DNA from 3 places in the Kitasatospora sp. NPDC001547 genome. Region 1 is predicted to be linked to each of the others. Evidence: riboswitches for the same ligand, from Rfam matches in the RefSeq annotation. Region 1 holds a riboswitch; each other region holds the start of a gene.
The links. Region 1 has a riboswitch for cobalamin ahead of ACFY0X_RS08975 (HoxN/HupN/NixA family nickel/cobalt transporter). Riboswitches for the same ligand answer to the same signal wherever they lie in the genome.

Region 1 (6,084 bases):
GCCGCTCGACCGTCTGGCCGAGGTCCACCAGCCGGGCCCCCTCGGTCAGGCCGGCCACCGCCCGGTGCCGGGTGACGGTCAGGTCGTGCTCCTCCACGGCCAGGCCCGACACCCCGGACCGCGCGGCGGCGGTCGCGGCGGCCAGTGCGGTGTCCGAGCCGGCCGCCACCGGCAGCCTGGTGACGTCCGGAGCGATCAGGTGCTCCCCGGAGTCGTCCGGCGGCAGGTCGTCCGGCAGCGCGAGCAGGGCGCGCTCCCTGGTCAGCAGCAGGCTCGCCCCGCAGGGCGCGCAGCCCGTCAGGTACCGCACGTTCGCCGCGCGGGTGATCAGCGCCGCATCGGCCCCGGCCGCACTGCAGTGCTCCCTCACCCGCTCCCGCCGCCCCGCGTACGCATCCGCCATGCGTCGAGCCTACGAACCCCCGGCCCGAAGCGCCCGCCGAGCACCCCCGGCCGAACCCCCGGTGCTCCTTGCGCGCCCCCCGCGCGACCGCGCCGTCACCTCCGGGCGCGCGCCGTGCGCCCCGCCCCCGCCCGGGGCCGTGCCGCGGCCCCGGGGACGACCCGCGGGACGGGTGCTCAGGCCTCCTGGCCCGGCGTCCAGCGCTGCTCGACCCGGGCGAGCTTCCAGTACCCGATCGCGATCGCCCAGACCAGCACGAACAGCCCGGCGATGCCGTAGCCGACGTTGTCCAGCGAGATGTCCGCGATGAACCCGGAGACCGGGTCGGTCAGGTCGAGCTTCTCGTGCAGCACCCCGACCAGCTCGATGGTGCCGATGACGAAGGCGACCGCGATCGACAGACCGGTGATGGTCAGGTTGTAGTACACCTTCCGGACCGGGTTGGCGAAGGCCCACTGGTACGCGAAGTTCATGAACGTCCCGTCCAGGGTGTCGAACAGGCTCATCCCGGCCGCGAACAGCAGCGGCAGGCAGACGATCGCGTACCAGGGCAGCCCGGAGGCCGCGCCCGAGCCGGCCATCACCATCAGGGTGACCTCGGTCGCGGTGTCGAAGCCCAGGCCCAGCACCATGCCCACCGGGAACATCTGCCCCGGTCGGGTGATCGACCGGGTCGCCCGGTTCAGCACCCGGGCCATGAAGCCGCGCGAGTCGAGGTGCGCCTCAAGCTCCCGCTCGTCGAACTGCCCGGCCCGCATCGCCCGGAACACCTTGAGGATGCCGAGCAGTGCCGCCAGGTTGAGCGCGCCGATCAGGTAGAGGAAGACGCCCGAGGTGGTCGTCCCGATCATGCCGAGCCACTTGTGGGTGGTCGACTCGTCGTCCATCAGCGTGTTCGCCAGCTGCGCGCCGCCCGCCACCAGGGCGGCCATCACGACCACCATCGAGGAGTGCCCGAGGGCGAACCAGAACCCCACCGAGACCGGCCGCTTGCCGTCCGCCATCAGCTTGCGGGTGGTGTTGTCGATCACCGCGATGTGGTCGGCGTCGAAGGCGTGCCGCATGCCGAGGGTGTACGCGGTGATACCCAGGCCCACCCCGAAGGCCTGGGTACCGACCGCGTACCGCTCGGGTGCGACCAGGAAGACGAGCGTCCCGAAGGCCACCACGTGCATGGCCAGGATCACCCCCATCAACCCGGCCGTACGGATGGTGTCCTCGCGCCGCCACCGGAAGCTCGGCAGCGCGGAGGGGGCCGTCTTCGCCCCGGTGGCGACGGTTTCGGGCAGGGTCATCTGCGGATCACGCTCCAGCACCTCGTGGAAAACCTCGTGAGATGCCGTGGCCGGTCTCCTGGCTGACGGGACGCCCGTACCCGCCTTCCCAGGCGCGCGGGGCGCCCAGTGGCTTCATGGGTACGGACGACGTTCCTCCGTGGGCGGAGGAACGACCCGATCACAGTGGCGAGGGCCGCTCCGGGCTGGGATCCCTGAGGATCCGTCACCGGTCTTCCCGAGCACCACGGCGGGGAACACCGTAGGGGCCGGGCCCCACGGGTGCAAGGCTGCGCACCTGCGCAGGTGTCCAGGATCACAGGGCGCCGCCTGCAAGAATGTCCGCATGCATCTCGTACCGGCCGACCGCGCGGGCCACCGCACCATCGACGGGCACCGGGTCTGCGAGGCCATCGCCGCGATCGGCGAGCCCGCGCACGTCCGGTCCTGGGCCGAGCGGTTCTCGCTGCTCGCCGACCCCGGGCGGCTCGCCCTGCTGCTCGCCCTCCACCGGGCCGGCCCGCTCGCCGTCACCGACCTCGCGGTCGCCACCGGCATGCGCGACCCCGCCGTCTCCCAGGCCCTGCGGCTGCTCCGCACGGCCGGCGTGGTGACCGGCGACCGGGACGGACGGGTGGTGCGCTACCGGCTCGTGGACGAGGCCATGCGCCCCCTCCTCGACGAGTGCACCGCCGCCGAGCACCACGAGCCCACCGCGGCCGCCGGCTGACACCCGCAAACCCCGGCCGGGACCGGGCCCGACCAGTACGATCATGGTGTGCCGTCCCATCCCCACGTCTGGCCCGCCGACCGCTGGAACACCCGACCGGTCAGGGCCCGCGTGCTGGCGGTCGCCCGCACCCTCACCTCGGCCACCCGGGTCCTGGACGTCCTCACCCTGCTGAGCCCGGACGGCATCGAGCGGTACTTCACCGTCAACCCCGGCTCCGCCTTCGCCGACCGCGCCCTGGACGAGTACCTGCGCGGCCTGCCCGGCTTCACCGTGCTGGACTGGGAGGACGCCGTCCGCCGCCGCTTCGACCTGGCCGTCGCCTGCGCCGTCCACTCCTCCATGCACCGCCTGGACGCCCGCCTCGTCGTCCTCCCGCACGGCGCCGGCTACAACCGCCTGGTCACCGAGTCGACCGGCGACACGGTCACCGCCGCCGGCCTGTCCCGCAACGAACTCACCCACCGCGGACGGGTGTTCGTGGACGTCCTCGGCCTTTCCCACCCCGAGCAGCTGGACCGGCTGCGGGACTCCTGCCCCGAGGCGCTGGACGTCGCCCGGGTCGTCGGCGACCCGTGCTTCGACCGGATGCTCGGCAGCCGGCGCTCCCGCGACGGCTACCGCGCCGCGCTCGGCGCCACCTGCGGCCGACGGCTCGTCGTCGTCAGCTCCACCTGGAGCGAGCACTCGTTATTCGGCCGCCGCCCCGACCTCCCCCAGCGGCTGGTCCGCCGGCTCCCCGCCGACGAGTACACGGTGGCCGTCGTCCTGCACCCCAACGTCTGGAGCCGCCACGACCCCGAGGCGCTGCTCGACGGCGCCCGCCGGATGGGCCTGCGCCTGATCCCGCCCCACCAGGGCTGGCAGGCCGCGCTCGTCGCCGCCGACTGCGTGATCGGCGACCACGGCTCGGTCACCGTCTACGGCGCCGCCCTGGAGCGCCCCACCGTGCTCGTCGCCACCGGCGCCGCCGAACTCGACCCGCGCTCCCCCGGCTACGCCTTCGGCCAGGCCGCGCCCGTCCTCGACCCGGACGGGGACCTCGCCGCCCAGCTCGAACTGGCCCTGGCCCAGGACCCGGCCGGCCTGAGCGGCGTCACCGGCCGCTCACTCGCCCACCGCGGCGAGTCCGCCCGGCTGCTGCGCCCGCTGCTCTACTCCTTCCTGGACGGACTGGACGAACCCGGGGACGAGCCGGCCCTGCCGCCCTACCCCAGGCCGCTCCCCGCGACCACCGAGGGGCCCACCGCGTACGACGTCGAGGGCAGCAGCGACGGCACCGAGGTCAGCCTCCGGCGCTACCCCTTCGCCCCGGACGGCCACCCCCCGCGCGGCTTCCACGCCCTCACCGACGAGCACCCGGGCGACGCCCTGCGCTACACCGCCGAGGTCCTCGCCCGCACCGAGGCCCACGCCGAACGCCCGGCCACCCGCTGGCTCGCCGACACCGCCGCCGAACTCCCCGGCCTGGCCGTCGCGGTGGCCGCCCTCGGCCCGGCCCGCCACCTGCTGCGGCTGCGCACCGGCCTGCTGCTGGAGGCCCGCGCCGAACCGGACTGGGACCGCCCCGACCCCGGCATCGACCCGCTGCTGCTCGGCTCCGCCGTCGCCACCTGGCTCGCCGACGGCGGCGAGCCGGCCGGCCTCGCCGAGCACGGGCTCACCGTCCGCACCGGCGAGCACCGCGCCCGGGTGTCGTTCCGTACCAGGTCGTAGCCGTACCGGTCCCTCGGCCCGTCCCGGGTCCTGGCCGTACCGGGGTCCTACTCCGACAGCTCCCGCAGCCGCGCCCGGCTGCGCTCGGCCAGCTCCGCGTCGTCCAGCTCCTCGGCGAGGGAGACGATCAGGGTGTGCGCCTGCGCCTCCTTGGCGTACTGGCTGCGCTCCCTGGCCTGCCGGGCGCAGTCGTCCGCGTGGGCGACGGCGAGGTCCAGCTGTCCGAGGGCCCGGTGCGCCCTGGCGCGGACCAGCGGCAGCTTCATCAGCATGTCGTCGTCCCCGGTCCGCCCGGCGTGAGCCGTGGCCTCGGCCAGCAGGGCCAGCGCCTGCTCCGGACGGCCGTCGGCGATCAGCGCCTGCGCCAGGTTGTAGCTCTGGACGATCTCGCCGTGGTCGTCGCCCCGGTTCTCCGCCAGGGCCAGGGTGAACCGCCGCACCGCGTCGGCCGGGCGCCCGTCGGCCAGGCAGAGCAGCCCGTCCGTCTCGTAGAGCACCCCCACCACCTGGCGCTCGGTCACCAGCGGCACCTGCTCGGTGGCGAGCGCCAACTGCTCGGCGGCGAGCCGGTACTCGCCGCGGTCGACGTGGGCGCGGGCGAGCTGGTTGCGCATCCGCACCACGGCCGCCGGCCGGTTGTCCCACTGGGCCGACTCGACGCCGAGCCGGTGGGTGGCGATCCAGTCCTGGTACAGCTTGCGGCCGTGGTAGAGCGGCCAGAGCGACTCGCAGAGCCGCCACACCTCGCCGTGCCAGCCCTGCTCGGCCGCCTCCGCCACCACCGCGCGGAAGTTGGCGCGTTCGGCGTACAGCCACTCCAGGGCCGCGGCCCCGGAGGCGAAGCGGGGCAGCTCGTCACCGCTCGGGTCCTGGAGGCGCAGGCGATTCCCGGCCATCGCGCGGTCGGCGGCCGACGCCCGGCCCCGGTAGTACGCCACGACCTCGGCGAGGAGGGGCCCGCGGTCCGGCAGCTCCCGGGTCCGGCCGTAGGCGTGCAGCCGCACCACGTCGTGGGCCCGGAAACGGTCCTCGCGGTCGCCGTCCACCACCTCGTCCAGCAGGTGGGCGCCGCGCAGCTCCCCGATCGCCCGCTCGGCCCGCTCGACGCCGACCGCGCGCGCCAGTTCGGCGGACACGAAGGGGCCGGGGTGCACGCCGACCAGGTGGTAGAGCGCCCGGCCCTGAGCCGACAGCCGTTCGTAGACCAGGTCGTAGGTCGCGCCGAGATCGCTCTCCTCGTCCTCCAGCATCGCCAACCTGCCCTCGCGGTCGTGGAGTTCGGCCACCACCCGGCCGACCGGCAGGTTGTCCCGGTCCAGCAGCTGGCTGCCGACCGCGTTCAGCGCGAGCGGCAGCCCGCCGCACAGCTCGACCAGTTCCGCCAGCTCCCCGTCGGTGCCCCGCCCGGAGCCGACCCAGCCGCGCACCAGCTCGGCGCCCGCCGTCGCGCTCAGCGGCCCGAGCCGGCGCACCTCGGCGCCGTCCACCGCAGCGCGGGCAACCGCCGCCGGCTCGCGACCACCACCAGCCCGCCGGACGGGAGCAGCGCGCGGACCTCCGCGGCGTGCTCGACGTTGTCCAGGAAGAACAGGCACCGGCGCCCGGCGGTGGCGGTGCGGAACGCCGTGAACCGCTCGGCCTCCACGGCCGGGGGCTCGGTGCCGAGGGCGCGCAGGAAGCCGGCCAGCAGTTCGGGGAGGTCCACCCCGCCCTGGTGCCGGTAGGCCTTCAGGTCGGCGTAGAGGTCCCCGCCCGGGAAGTGCTCCCGGTGGTCCTCGGTGAACTTGGCGATCAGTTCGGTCTTCCCGACCCCGCCGAGGCCGGTGAACACCACGACCCCGAGCCCGTCCTCCTCGACCCGGCGCAGCGCGGCGGCCAGTGCGGCGATCTCCGGCTCGCGGTTGACGAACGGGCCGTGCGGCGCGCGCACCTGACGGGGCCTCGGCACCTCCCGCGGCTGG
Region 2 (6,084 bases), on a different contig from region 1:
CGCGCGGCAGGTGCCCCGGACGGCAGAGACCGCCGAGGCCGCGTGCGGCACCGGCGACAGGCCCGGCCCGCCGAGGCCCGTACCGACCCGGCGCTCGTCCAGGCCGCGGCGCAGCAGCTCCAGCAGCTCGCTCTCGGCGACCGGGCCGTCCACCAGGTGGAGGAAGGAGAGCAGCTGCGGGGCCTGGTCCACGGCCTGCCCGGCCAGGACGGCGAACACGCCGCGCAGCGCGGCGGGCGGCACCGGGGCGAGCAGGGTCCAGGCGTCGAACAGCGCCGACCAGCCACGCACCACGGCCTCGTCGTCGTGCTCCCAGGCGTGCAGGCGCCAGCCGGGGCCGGCTCCGCCGTCGCGGGGCTCCACCAGGCCCACCAGCAGCGCCCGTCCCCAGGCCTTGGTGGCCGCGCCGACCGTCATGGCCAGCGCCCGGCCCGCCGCGCGGGCGTCCTCCGGGAGCAGCTCGCCGCGCTTGTCGACCTCGGCCAGCTCCCCGGCCCAACGGGCGACCCGGACGGCGTCCACCAGCATCCGGCGGGCCAGCGGCGCCAGCTCGGCGGGTGCCGGGAAGCCCTCCGGCACGGGAACCCTGCCGCGCCCGGGAGCCGGAGCGGGCCCTCGTCGCCGGGGTACTCCGTTACGGGGGACACCCGCCCCGCCCGGCCTGCCACCGGCGGGCCGTTGGGCCGTTCCGGGGAGACGGGTCACCGTCGCACCGGTACCGATCGTCGGCGGGAGCGGGGCATCACGGTCGCGCGGGTTCCGAGACGTCACGTCGAGCAGTCTTCCCCTTGCACCGGCCTTCTGTCACATCCGGTTGTCCGTACGACCGGGCGACCGGTGGCGGCACCTCCGCAAGATCGGGCAACAACGGCATACCGCCTGGCCGGAAACGTGTGACCTGGCCATGCCACTCGTCACCCCCCGGTTGCCGGGAATGCTCGCCCGGTCACCCTGCGTACGGGTGGGGGGTAACGAGTCGGGGCCCATTGTTGCCCCCGACCGCGGGGTGGTTTTCGCCGCGGGGGATCCGCGCCGCCCGTGCTCGGCGGGCCTGTCCAGCCCGATTCCGGACGGATGGCGGGCGGGGCGGGGGAAGCGCACCGCACGAGAAGTCGGCCGGGCCGACTTCTCGTGCACGCCGGGCGGAACGGGAGAAAGCGCCATTCGCGGACCGGGGGGAAGCGCGGCGGGAAACCGTCGTGACCCGGCCGAAAACGCGGCGCGCGCGAGGGGGGGCTCCCGGGCTACAGCAGCGGCGTGAGCCAGCGGCGGAGGAGTTCCGTGTAGCGGTCCGGGGCGGTGTTCCAGAGGGTGGCGTGGTCGGCGCCGGGGAAGGGCTGGAGGCTGACCACGTCGCGGCGGGCCGCGGCCAGCTTCTCGACGGTGCCGAAGGGGGCGATCCGGTCCTCCGGGCTGTGCAGGACGAGGGTGGGCACCCGCAGGTCGGTGCCCTCGGCGAGACGGGCGGAGTCCGCGAGGTCGACGCCGGTGCGGCCCTCGGCGGCGAGGGCGCCAAGCTCTGCGGCGACGCCCCGGAAACCGGCCCGGGCGGCGTCCCGGCGGGCGGAGGCCGGGAGGTCGAGCACCGGCGAGTCGAGGATCAGGCCCCGGACGGCGTGCGACCAGACGGAGCGGGCCGCGGTCTGCAGGACCATGGTCGCGCCGAGGGACCAGCCGTACAGGACCACCTTGCCCGCGCCGCTGTCGAGCGCCAGCCGTACCGCCGACTCGACGTCGCGCCACTCGGTCTCGCCGAAGTGGCTGAGCCCGTCCGGGGAGTCGGGGGCGCCCCGGTCGCCGCGGTAGGTGACGGCGAGGGCGGGCAGGCCGAGCCGGTCGAGCACGGGGAGCACCGGGAGGGTCTGCTGGCGGTCGGCCCCGGGGCCGTGCACCAGGATCACCCAGGTGCCGCGCTTGCCGTGGAGCCGCCAGGCGGGCAGCGCGCCGAGCTCGCCGTCGGCGACGGTGTCGGCGAAAGCCAGGCCGAGCGCCTCGGAGGGGTCGCCGAGGTGGACCCGGGGGGTGAAGCGGACCTCGGTCCCGGGGGCGAGGGTGCCCCGGTCGGCGCGGACCAGCCGGCGGGTGACGCCCCGTTCGTCGCCGTGCAGGACCTCCTCGACCACCGCGTGCCCGCCGTCCGCCCACTCGACCGCCCAGCGGCCGGGGCGCAGGCTCGCGGGGCCGCGGGTGAAGGTGACCCGGCCGGGGGCGAGGCCGCGGACCACCACCGGCGCCGACTCCTGGACGGCGGGCGCCGGACGGACCATCCGCTCGGAGGCCCGACGGCCGATCACCAGCACGGCGGCCCCGGCCGCGGTGGCCCCGACCGCGGCGGCCGCCACGACGGCGGCGGTTCCCCAACGCATATCGCTCCCCGCTCTGTTGCTCTCGGACCGGACGGTGTTCGAGCACCAGTTCACCGGCGCCCCGCCCGGACGGCCACCCGGACGGCCACCCGGATGGGCCGTCCGGGTCGCCCGGGCGGCGGGCGGGCGGCGGGCGGGCGGGCCCGAGGAGGGGACGGTCGGGAGGGCGACCGCCCGGGCCGGTGCCGCTGCCGGCGCCTGCCGGTGCCGGGCGATCCCACGGGGTGTCAGCGGGCCGGCGTGTGACCAACCCCTCCGTGACCTCGGTTGACTCCCGGTTCGGGCCCGTGATGGGATCCTGGGGCCAAACGGAGGCATGGAGAGGAAGCCGGTGGAAGTCCGGCGCGGTCCCGCCACTGTCACCGGGGAGCACGCTCGGAACATCGCCACGGCGGGCCGTCGACGGCCGCTGGAAGGCTCCGGGAGTGCGTTCGACCCGGAAGCCAGGAGACTCTCGCCCCCGTCACGTCGATCCAGGGCGCGGACCCTGAGTGAGGACACGCACGCGATGCAGGCTGCCCCGCCCGGCCGGACTCCGAGCTGCCTTCCGCCGTGCGGCCGATGACCCCGCCCACCGCCTCCCCCGCTCCGCGCCCGCTGACCCGCGCCGCCGCGTTCGCGCTCGGCGCCGCCGCGGGCTACGCCGCCGACACCCGCTTCGCCGACCCCCGCCGGGGCCACCCGGTGGCCGTCTTCGGCAGCGCCGCGATCCGGCTGGAGCGCAGGGTGTGGCGCGACGGCCGCGCCGCCGGGGCCGGGTACACGGCGCTGTGCGTGGGCGCGGTCGCGGCGGGCGCGCTCGCCCTGGACCGTACGGTGGGCCGGCGCCCGCTGGGCCGGGCCGCGCTGGCGGCGGCCGCGACCTGGACCGTGCTCGGCGGCACCTCGCTGACCCGGGAGGCGCGCACCATCGGCCGCTCGCTCGCCGCGGGCGACCTCGCGGCCGCCCGGGAGCGGCTGCCGCACCTGTGCGGGCGGGACCCGAGCGCGCTGGACGGGCAGCAGATCGCCCGGGCCGTGGTCGAGTCGGTGGCCGAGAACACCGCCGACGCCGTGGTGAACGCGCTGGCCTGGGGCACCCTGGCCGGCACCCCCGGACTGCTGGCCTTCCGCGCCGTGAACACCCTGGACGCCATGGTGGGCCACCGCTCGCCGCGCTACGCCCGGTTCGGCTGGGCCTCGGCCCGGCTGGACGACCTGGCGGGCTGGCCCGGCGCCCGGCTGACGGCACTGTTGACGGTGGCCGCCGCGCCCGAACCCCGGACCGCCTGGCGGATCTGGCGGCGCGACGGCTCCGCGCACCCGAGCCCGAACGCGGGCCAGGCCGAGGCGGCGTTCGCCGGCGCGGTGGGCGTGCGGCTGGGCGGGACGCTGCGGTACGGCGAGCAGGTGGAGGACCGGCCGGTGCTGGGCGCGGAGCTGCGCCCGGTCACGGTGGACGACATCGAACGGGCCTGCGCGCTCTCCCGGCGGGTGGGCGCACTGGCACTGGGTACGACGGTCGCGGGGCACGTCCTGCTGCGGACGCTGATGAAGAAGAGGGGGCGGGCATGACGAACGCGCTGCTGGTCGCGGGGACGACCTCGGACGCGGGCAAGAGCGTGGTGACGGCCGGGATCTGCCGTTGGCTCGCCCGCCAGGGCGTGCGGGTCGCGCCGTTCAAGGCGCAGAACATGTCGCTCAACTCCTTCGTCACCGCCGACGGCGCCGAGATCGGCCGCGCCCAGGCGATGCAGGCGCAGGCCGCCCGGGTGGAGCCGGAGGCGGCGATGAACCCGGTGCTGCTCAAGCCCGGCGCGGACGGCCGCAGCCAGGTGGTGCTGCTCGGCCGGCCGGTGGCCGAGGTGGGCGCGCTGGACTACCGCGAGCGCAAGCCCGTCCTGCTGGAGCGCGCCCTGGAGTGCCTGGCCGACCTGCGCAGCCGCTACGACGTGGTGGTCTGCGAGGGCGCGGGCTCGCCGGCCGAGATCAACCTGCGCGACCGCGACATCGCCAACATGGGCCTGGCCACGGCCGCCGCCCTGCCGGTGGTGGTGGTCGGGGACATCGACCGCGGCGGGGTCTTCGCCGCGATGTACGGGACGCTGGCGCTGCTGTCGGCGGAGGACCAGCGGCACGTGGCGGGCTGGTTCGTCAACAAGTTCCGCGGCGACTCGCGGCTGCTGGCGCCCGGGCTGGAGATGCTGCACGAGCTGACCGGACGTCCGGTGCTGGGCACCCTGCCGATGCTGCCCGGGCTCTGGCTGGACGCCGAGGACTCGCTGGACCTGTCCACCGTGGTCGACCGGACGGACGGGCCCGGACCGCTCGGCGCGGACGTGCTGCGGGTGGCCGTGGTGCGCTTCCCCCGGCTGTCCAACTTCACCGACCTGGACGCGCTCGCGCAGGAGCCGGGCGTGCTGGTCCGCTGGGCGACCAGGCCGGAGGAGCTGGCCGACGCCGACCTGGTGGTGCTGCCCGGCACCCGGGCCACCGTCGCGGACCTCGCCTGGCTGCGCGAGCGCGGCCTGGAGCCGGCCCTGAAGGCACGGGCGGCGGCCGGACTGCCGGTCCTCGGGGTCTGCGGCGGCTACCAGATGCTGGCGCACTCCATCGTGGACGAGGTCGAGTCGAAGGCGGGCGCCGTCGACGGGCTCGGCCTGCTGCCGACCCGGGTGCGGTTCGGCGCCGAGAAGGTGCTGGCGCGGCCGGTCGGCGAGGCGTACGGGCAGCGGGTCGAGGGCTACGAGATCCACCACGGGGTGGTGGCGGTCGAGGGCGGCACCCCGTTCCTGGACGGCTGCCGGGTGGGCGCGGTCCGGGGCACGACCTGGCACGGCGCGCTGGAGAACGACGGGTTCCGCCGTGAACTCCTGCGCGAGGTCGCCGAGTCGTCCGGCCGGGCGTTCGTCCCGGCGCCGGACACCTCCTTCGCCGCGGCGCGCGAGGCCCGGCTGGACCGGCTGGGCGACCTGATCGAGGAACACGCGGACACCGACGCGCTGTGGAAGCTGATCGAGGGCGGGGTGCCGGCGGCCGGATCGCTGCCGTTCCTGCCGCCCGGGGCCCCTGGGAGTGACGCATGACCGACGTCCGCTATCCGTTCACCGCGATCGTCGGCATGGCCGACCTGCGGCTCGGGCTACTGCTGAACGCGGTCTCCCCGGCCGTGGGCGGCGTGCTGGTGCGCGGCGAGAAGGGCACCGCGAAGTCGACCATGGTGCGCGCGCTGGCCGGCCTGCTGCCGTCCATCGCCACCGTGGACGGCTGCCGCTTCGCCTGCGACCCGGGCGCGCCCGACCCGCAGTGCCCGGACGGGCCGCACGTCTCCCCGTCCGCCTCCGAACGGCCTTCCCAGCTGGTCGAGTTGCCGGTCGGCGTGGCCGAGGACCGGATCGTCGGCTCGCTCGACCTGGAGCGGGCGCTGGCCGAGGGCGTCAAGGCCTACGAGCCCGGACTGCTCGCCAGGGCCCACCGCGGCGTGCTCTACATCGACGAGGTGAACCTGCTCCAGGACCACGTGGTGGACCTGCTGCTGGACGCCGCCGCGATGGGCCGCTCCTACGTCGAGCGCGAGGGCGTGTCGGTGCGGCACGCGGCCCGCTTCCTGCTGGTCGGCACGATGAACCCGGAGGAGGGCGAGCTGCGGCCGCAGCTGCTCGACCGGTTCGGCCTGACCGTCGAGATCGCCGCCACCCGGGACCCGGCCGAGCGCGCCGAGGTGGTCCGCCGACGGCTC
Region 3 (6,084 bases), on a different contig from region 1:
GGGGATGTTCTCCACCGCGGCGAAGGCCGCGTTGCGGTCCTCCGGGTCGGGCAGGTAGGTGTCGAGCAGCGTCAGGTAGAACTGGACGTGCACGGCCTCCTCGAACAGCTGGCGCGACAGGTACAGCCGCGCCTCCGGGGAGTTGATGTGCTTGTAGAGGCTCAGCACCACGTTGTTGGAGACGATCGAGTCACCGGTGGCGAAGAACGCGACCAGTCGCCCGATGAGGTGGCGCTCGCCCTCGCTGAGCTTCGCCAGGTCCGCGACGTCCGAGTGCAGGTCCACCTCCTCCACCGTCCAGGTGTTCTTGATGGCGTCCCGGTACCGGTCGTAGAACGACGGGTAGCGCATCGGGCGCAGGGTCAGCTCGAAGCCGGGGTCGAGCAGCATCTTGCGGTCTTCGGACGGGGACATCACTGGCAGGCCTCGCAGGACTCGGGGTTCTCCAGGGAGCAGGCGATGGCGGCCTCCTGCTCCGGGGTGAGGGTCGGGCTGTTCACGGGCACGGGCGCCGGCGCGGCGGCGCGGGCGGTGCCGGACGCGGCCTGGGCGATCCGGGTGGCCGGGCGCGAACGCAGGTAGTAGGTGGTCTTCAGGCCGACCTTCCACGCGTAGGCGTACATCGAGCTGAGCTTGCCGATGGTCGGCGCCGCCATGAACAGGTTCAGGGACTGGCTCTGGTCGAGGTACGGCATGCGGGCCGCCGCCAGGTCGATCAGCGCGCGCTGCGGCAGCTCCCAGGCCGTCCGGTACAGCGAACGGACCTCGGCGGGCAGCCAGTTCAGCTCCTGCACCGAGCCGTTGGCGTCGCGCAGGGCGTCCCGGGTCTGCTGGTCCCAGACGCCCAGCTCCTTGAGCTCGCGCACCAGGTACGGGTTGACCTGGAGGAACTCACCGCTCAGCGTCTCGCGCTTGAACAGGTTGGACACCTGCGGCTCGATGCACTCGTACACGCCGGCGATGGAGGCGATGGTCGCGGTCGGCGCGATGGCCAGCAGCAGCGAGTTGCGCAGGCCGGTCTCGGCGATCCGGGCGCGCAGCGCCGTCCAGCGGTCGGCCCACTGCGGGGCGGCGCTCGGGAAGTGGTCGATGTGCAGCTCGCCCCGGGCGGCGCGGGTCTCGCCGTACGCCTCGTGGCGGCCCAGCTGCTCGGCCAGGTCGGCGGAGCGCTCGTAGGCGGTGAGCATGATGCGCTCGGCGATCAGCGTGGACAGCTGCTTCGCCTCGGCGGAGTCGAAGTCGATCCGCAGCTTGAAGAAGACGTCCTGGAGGCCCATCACGCCCAGGCCGACCGGCCGCCAGCGGGAGTTGGACGTCCCGGCCTCGGTGGTCGGGTAGAAGTTGATGTCCACCACGCGGTCGAGGAAGGTGACGGCGGTGCGCACGGTGGCGTCCAGCCGCTCCCAGTCCATGGCGCCGAGCAGGTCGGCGGCCGAGGCGCCGGAGGCCACGTGGGCGCCCAGGTTGACCGAGCCCAGGTTGCAGACGGCGGTCTCGGAGTCGTCCGTGACCTCCAGGATCTCGGTGCACAGGTTGGAGGAGTGCACCGTGCGGCCCGGCAGCGCGGTCTGGTTGGCGGCGCGGTTGGAGGCGTCCTTGAAGGTCATCCAGCCGTTGCCGGTCTGCGCCAGGGTGCGCATCATGCGGGCGTACAGGGTCTGCGCCGGGATGGTGCGCACGGCCTTGCCGGCCAGCTCGGCCTTGCGGTACGCCTCGTCGAAGTCGGCGCCCCACAGGTCGACCAGCTCGGGCACGTCGGCCGGCGAGAACAGCGACCAGTCCTCGTTGGCGTTGACCCGGCGCATGAACTCGTCCGGGATCCAGTGCGCCAGGTTGAGGTTGTGGGTGCGGCGGGCCTCTTCGCCGGTGTTGTCGCGGAGCTCCAGGAACTCCTCGATGTCGGCGTGCCAGGTCTCCAGGTAGACGCAGGCCGCGCCCTTGCGGCGGCCGCCCTGGTTGACGGCGGCGACCGAGGAGTCGAGGGTGCGCAGGAACGGCACGATGCCGTTGGACTTGCCGTTGGTGCCGCGGATCAGGCTGCCGCGCGAGCGGATGCGCGAGTAGGACAGGCCGATGCCGCCGGCGTGCTTGGAGAGGCGGGCGATCTGCGCGTAGCGGTTGTAGATCGAGTCCAGGTTGTCCAGCGGCGAGTCGAGCAGGTAGCAGCTCGACATCTGCGGGTGCCGGGTGCCGGAGTTGAAGAGCGTCGGCGAGGAGGTCAGGTACTCCAGGCGGCTCATCAGGCCGTACAGCTCGGCCACCTCGCGCACCGACTGCTCGCTGTCGCCGACCGCCAGGCCGCAGGCGACGCGGAGCAGGAAGTGCTGCGGGGTCTCGATCACCTTGCGGGTGATCGGGTGGCGCAGCAGGTAGCGGGACTGCACGGTGCGCAGGCCGAAGTATTCGAAGCGGTCGTCGCCCGCGGTGTCGACCAGCGCGTCCAGGGCGGCGGCGTGCTTGGCGACGAAGGCCGCGGTGGTGTCGCCGATCAGGCCCTCGGCGTGGCCGACGGCGATCGAGGCGGAGAAGGACGTCGAGCCCTGGCTGTTCGCCTCGTCGACGATCTCCAGGGCGAGCAGGCGGGCGGCCAACTTCGAGTACTGGGGGTCCTCGGCGATCATCGACGCGGCGGCGTCCACGGCCAGCCCGCGGAGTTCGGCGAAGTCCGAGCCGGCGTGGCGGCCGCGCAGCGCGGCGGCGGCGACGTGGCCGGGGTCGACCTCGGTGAGGTCGGTGCTGCGGTCGGTGAGCAGCCGCAGCAGGGCGCCGCCGGGGTCGGAGACCGTCGGGTCGGTGAAGGCGGTACCGGAGCCCTGGGCGGGCAGGGTGGCTGAGGCAGCGGTGGTCAAGGCGCTCTCTCCTGGCGGCGATCGGCGGCGGTGATCGGGGGCCACCGGGCCGATCGGGGCAGGGGAGCACGGCACGAACGCAGACGGCGTCGCGCGACGGTGACTCCCCGGCCCGCCCGCGAGGCCCGGAGGGGTACTGCTCGTGCCGGCGCGGCCTCTGCGGGAGGGCCGTGGCGCACGCCGTCGGCAGGTACTCGGACTCGCGGGCACGGCTGCTGGAGCCGCCCGCACACCGCTGCGGGGCAGTCCCGGATTCGCACCGGGTTCCCCTGCATCGACAGCAGGAGTGAGCATACATGTAGTGGTGTCTCCCTGAAGCGGCCCCAGATGTAGTGCGGCGCCGCGTGTCTGGGCGATAACCGGTCGTGCCGGAACCATGGCGGACGATGGCCCTCGGCGACTCCGGAAGCCGGGCCGGGGCGTCCTGGTTTCGATACGGAATGGCCACCGGGAGGACCGGTGGTCATGCGGATGCCCTACGATCTGGGCGCATGAGCGACGGAACTGGCGTACCTGGGCAGGGGCCGCAGGGAACGCCTCCCGCCGGGCCGGGGGGCGCACAGAGTCAGCAGCCGGTGGTACCTGGTCCGGTACCGCCGCCGAGTGGAGGTTTCGGGCCGCCGCCCGCCTCGTACGGGCCGGTCGTGCCGTCGGCGCAGCCGGTCGCACAGCCCATCCCTCCGGTGCCGCATCCGGTGGCGCCTGCGCCGCAGCCGGCCCCGCCGGTCGGTCAGCCGCAGCCCCAGCCGCACCCGGTCGGTCAGCCGCACCCGGTCGCGCAGCCGCAGCCGAACCCCCAGCCGCAGTGGCACCTGCAGCAGCAGCCCCAGCAGCCCGTCCCGCCGCAGCGGGTCGAGCCGGACTGGGACGCGCTGGCGGACCGCAACGAGGCCGACGGCAAGCGCCGTCGCCGGATGAGGGTCATCGGCGTGGTGGCCGCGGTCGCCGTGGTCGGCGGCCTGGCCGCCGGCGGCGTGCTGCTGTTCAAGGGCAAGAAGGACAACGGCCCCACGACGGCCACCACCACCCCGCCGACGGCCAACCCGAGCGCCTCCGGCACGCCCGGCCAGCCGGACGACCCGTCGAAGCCGATCTGGGAGGTCGCCACCGACCCGGCGCCGCAGGACGCGGGAGCGCTCTTCTCCTCGCTCCAGGTGACGATCAACGGTGCCACCTGGAACCGGACCGTGGTGGCTCTGGACTCGCCCTGCTGGGACGGGAACTCCACGACCGGCGGGCTGGGCAAGGTGCTCGGCGACCAGGGGTGCCAGCAGGTGCTCCGGGCGACGTACGTGTCCGGTGAGAGCGCGGTCACCGTCGGGGTGGCGGTCTTCGACCACAAGATCCAGGCCGAGACCGCGACGAAGAACTTCGCCGGTCAGCTCAAGGGCGCGCCCGCGGCCGGATCGCCGGCGTTCTGCGCCGCCGCCGGCTGCACGGGCACCCACAACAGCCTGGGCCGGTACGCGTACTTCACCGTCGAGGGATCGGCGAAGGGCGGCAACGCCCCGGACGCCACGGCGACCGCGGCGGCCTCCGGGTTCGCCGAGCACGTGAAGGGGCAGCTGCTCAAGCGTGCCAAGGCCGCGTCCTCGGCCGCGCCCGGTGTTCAGGGGACCCCGCCGGCTCCGGCGGGCTGACCTGCCGGGACGCCGCCGCCGGTGACCCCGGCGGGTCGGCCCGCCGGGACACTCCGGCCCCGGTGGACCGTTCGCGGGGGCCGGGGGAGTGTGGCAGGCTCTCGGGACAGTCATTTCGCATGCGTGTTCCGGTTGCGTCCGTGGGGGGCGGCGCCGGCGAGCAACCGGAGGAGCGGTCCGTGGCCCTGCCCAGAGCCCTGCGCGGCAAGCCCGCCGTCCTGGCCGCGGCCGGGGCCCTCGTCGCCGCGGGAGCGGTCTTCCTGCTCGACCACGACGGCAGGGCCGACGGCGAACAGCCCCCGAGGGTCCCGGTGTCGGTCGGCCTTCCCGGACGCACCCTGCCGCCGGAGGTCGGCCGGGACCTGCTCGCCCGGGACCCGCAGGCCTCGCCGAACGCCCGCGCGGTCCAGCAGTTCCTCGCCGACCTGGAGGCCCAGGCCCGTACCGGGCAGAGCGGCGGCACGGTGATCGGCCAGCACGTCGAGGCGCACAACGAGCGCAACAACCCCGAGTACGGGGACTACCGGGGCACCAAGCAGGTCGGCTACTACTACAAGAAGGCCGCCGACATCACCGGCAAGCTGCCCGGCTTCGTGGAGACCGACCTCGGCCCCGGCTACGGCCAGAACGGCTGGGGCGTCGGCAACCCGCGCTCCTACTCGGCCGGCCGCTGGCCCACCTGCCGGGCCGGCTGGCAGTACACCGACGACGCCGTCGACCTGCTGTCCGCCGTCTGGAGCGGCCACCCGCGCGCCGAGGACGGCGGCTACGGCGCGGCGGGCGTGCAGCAGAACTGCGACGGCAGCAGCACCGAACTGCCCGACAACGGCGGCGGCCCGGCCGGGATCGTCGGCATGTCCTTCCACCAGCCGTACCCCGGCTCGGAGGTCAAGTCCTTCGACCGGGTGCTCTGTTCGAACTCGCCGGCGGCCAAGGACCCCGACTGGTTCGGCCGGGTCGTGGACGCGGCGCACGACACCCCCGAGTACCGCGCGCTGATCACCGACCTCTCCTACCTGGCCGACCACCTGGAGTACCTGGCCGCCCACGACGTGCCGGTGCTGCTGCGCCCGTACCACGAGATGAACGTGCTGGACTGCTCCCGCCGGTTCTGGTGGGCGGGCCAGAAGCCGGCCGAGTACCAGGCGCTGTGGAAGATCACCTACCGGTACCTGGTGGAGACCCGGGGGCTGCACAACCTGCTGTTCGTCTGGACGCCGGTGTCCTGGGACGGCGCCCCGGGCGTGGACCCCTGGGACTACTACCCGGGCGCCCGGTTCGTCGACGTGGTCGGGGTGGACGACTACAGCGGCAGCCCGGCGCACCCGATCGGCACCGGCGAGGTGTGGACCAAGCGGTACTACGACGGGCTGTCCGCCTACGGCAAGCCGCGGATGCTGGCCGAGTCCTTCGCCGTCCCGGTCAACTCCCGCCAGCCGGAGACCCTGCGGCGCACGCCCTGGACGATCTGGACGGTCTGGGGGCAGTCGCTCACCGCGAACAACCTGCTGCCGGACCAGCCGCGCAACTCGGCCGCGGACGTCACCGCGACGTACCGCAGTCCGCTGGCGCTCACCGGCGGCTCCGGCACCTTC

Region 2: linked by a shared signal. The riboswitch ahead of ACFY0X_RS27435 (cobalamin biosynthesis protein) and the one ahead of ACFY0X_RS08975 (HoxN/HupN/NixA family nickel/cobalt transporter) in region 1 are both predicted to bind cobalamin.
Region 3: linked by a shared signal. The riboswitch ahead of ACFY0X_RS07350 (ribonucleoside-diphosphate reductase subunit alpha) and the one ahead of ACFY0X_RS08975 (HoxN/HupN/NixA family nickel/cobalt transporter) in region 1 are both predicted to bind cobalamin.

The regions. Positions count from the first base shown of each region.
Region 1 is NZ_JBIAVL010000004.1:124,676-130,759, reverse strand. Features, by position in the region: gene ACFY0X_RS08980 (M24 family metallopeptidase) at 1-403, opposite strand, end outside; gene ACFY0X_RS08975 (HoxN/HupN/NixA family nickel/cobalt transporter) at 580-1,698, opposite strand; cobalamin riboswitch at 1,729-1,942, opposite strand; gene ACFY0X_RS08970 (ArsR/SmtB family transcription factor) at 2,024-2,407, shown strand; gene ACFY0X_RS08965 (hypothetical protein) at 2,456-4,123, shown strand; gene ACFY0X_RS08960 (hypothetical protein) at 4,171-5,610, opposite strand; gene ACFY0X_RS08955 (AAA family ATPase) at 5,574-6,084, opposite strand, start outside.
Region 2 is NZ_JBIAVL010000017.1:72,039-78,122, reverse strand. Features, by position in the region: gene ACFY0X_RS27445 (hypothetical protein) at 1-579, opposite strand, end outside; gene ACFY0X_RS27440 (alpha/beta hydrolase family protein) at 1,245-2,366, opposite strand; cobalamin riboswitch at 2,687-2,820, shown strand; gene ACFY0X_RS27435 (cobalamin biosynthesis protein) at 2,928-3,920, shown strand; gene ACFY0X_RS27430 (cobyric acid synthase) at 3,917-5,431, shown strand; gene ACFY0X_RS27425 (putative cobaltochelatase) at 5,428-6,084, shown strand, end outside.
Region 3 is NZ_JBIAVL010000003.1:360,120-366,203, forward strand. Features, by position in the region: gene ACFY0X_RS07345 (ribonucleotide-diphosphate reductase subunit beta) at 1-414, opposite strand, end outside; gene ACFY0X_RS07350 (ribonucleoside-diphosphate reductase subunit alpha) at 414-2,825, opposite strand; cobalamin riboswitch at 3,017-3,160, opposite strand; gene ACFY0X_RS07355 (hypothetical protein) at 3,545-4,489, shown strand; gene ACFY0X_RS07360 (glycoside hydrolase family 26 protein) at 4,669-6,084, shown strand, end outside.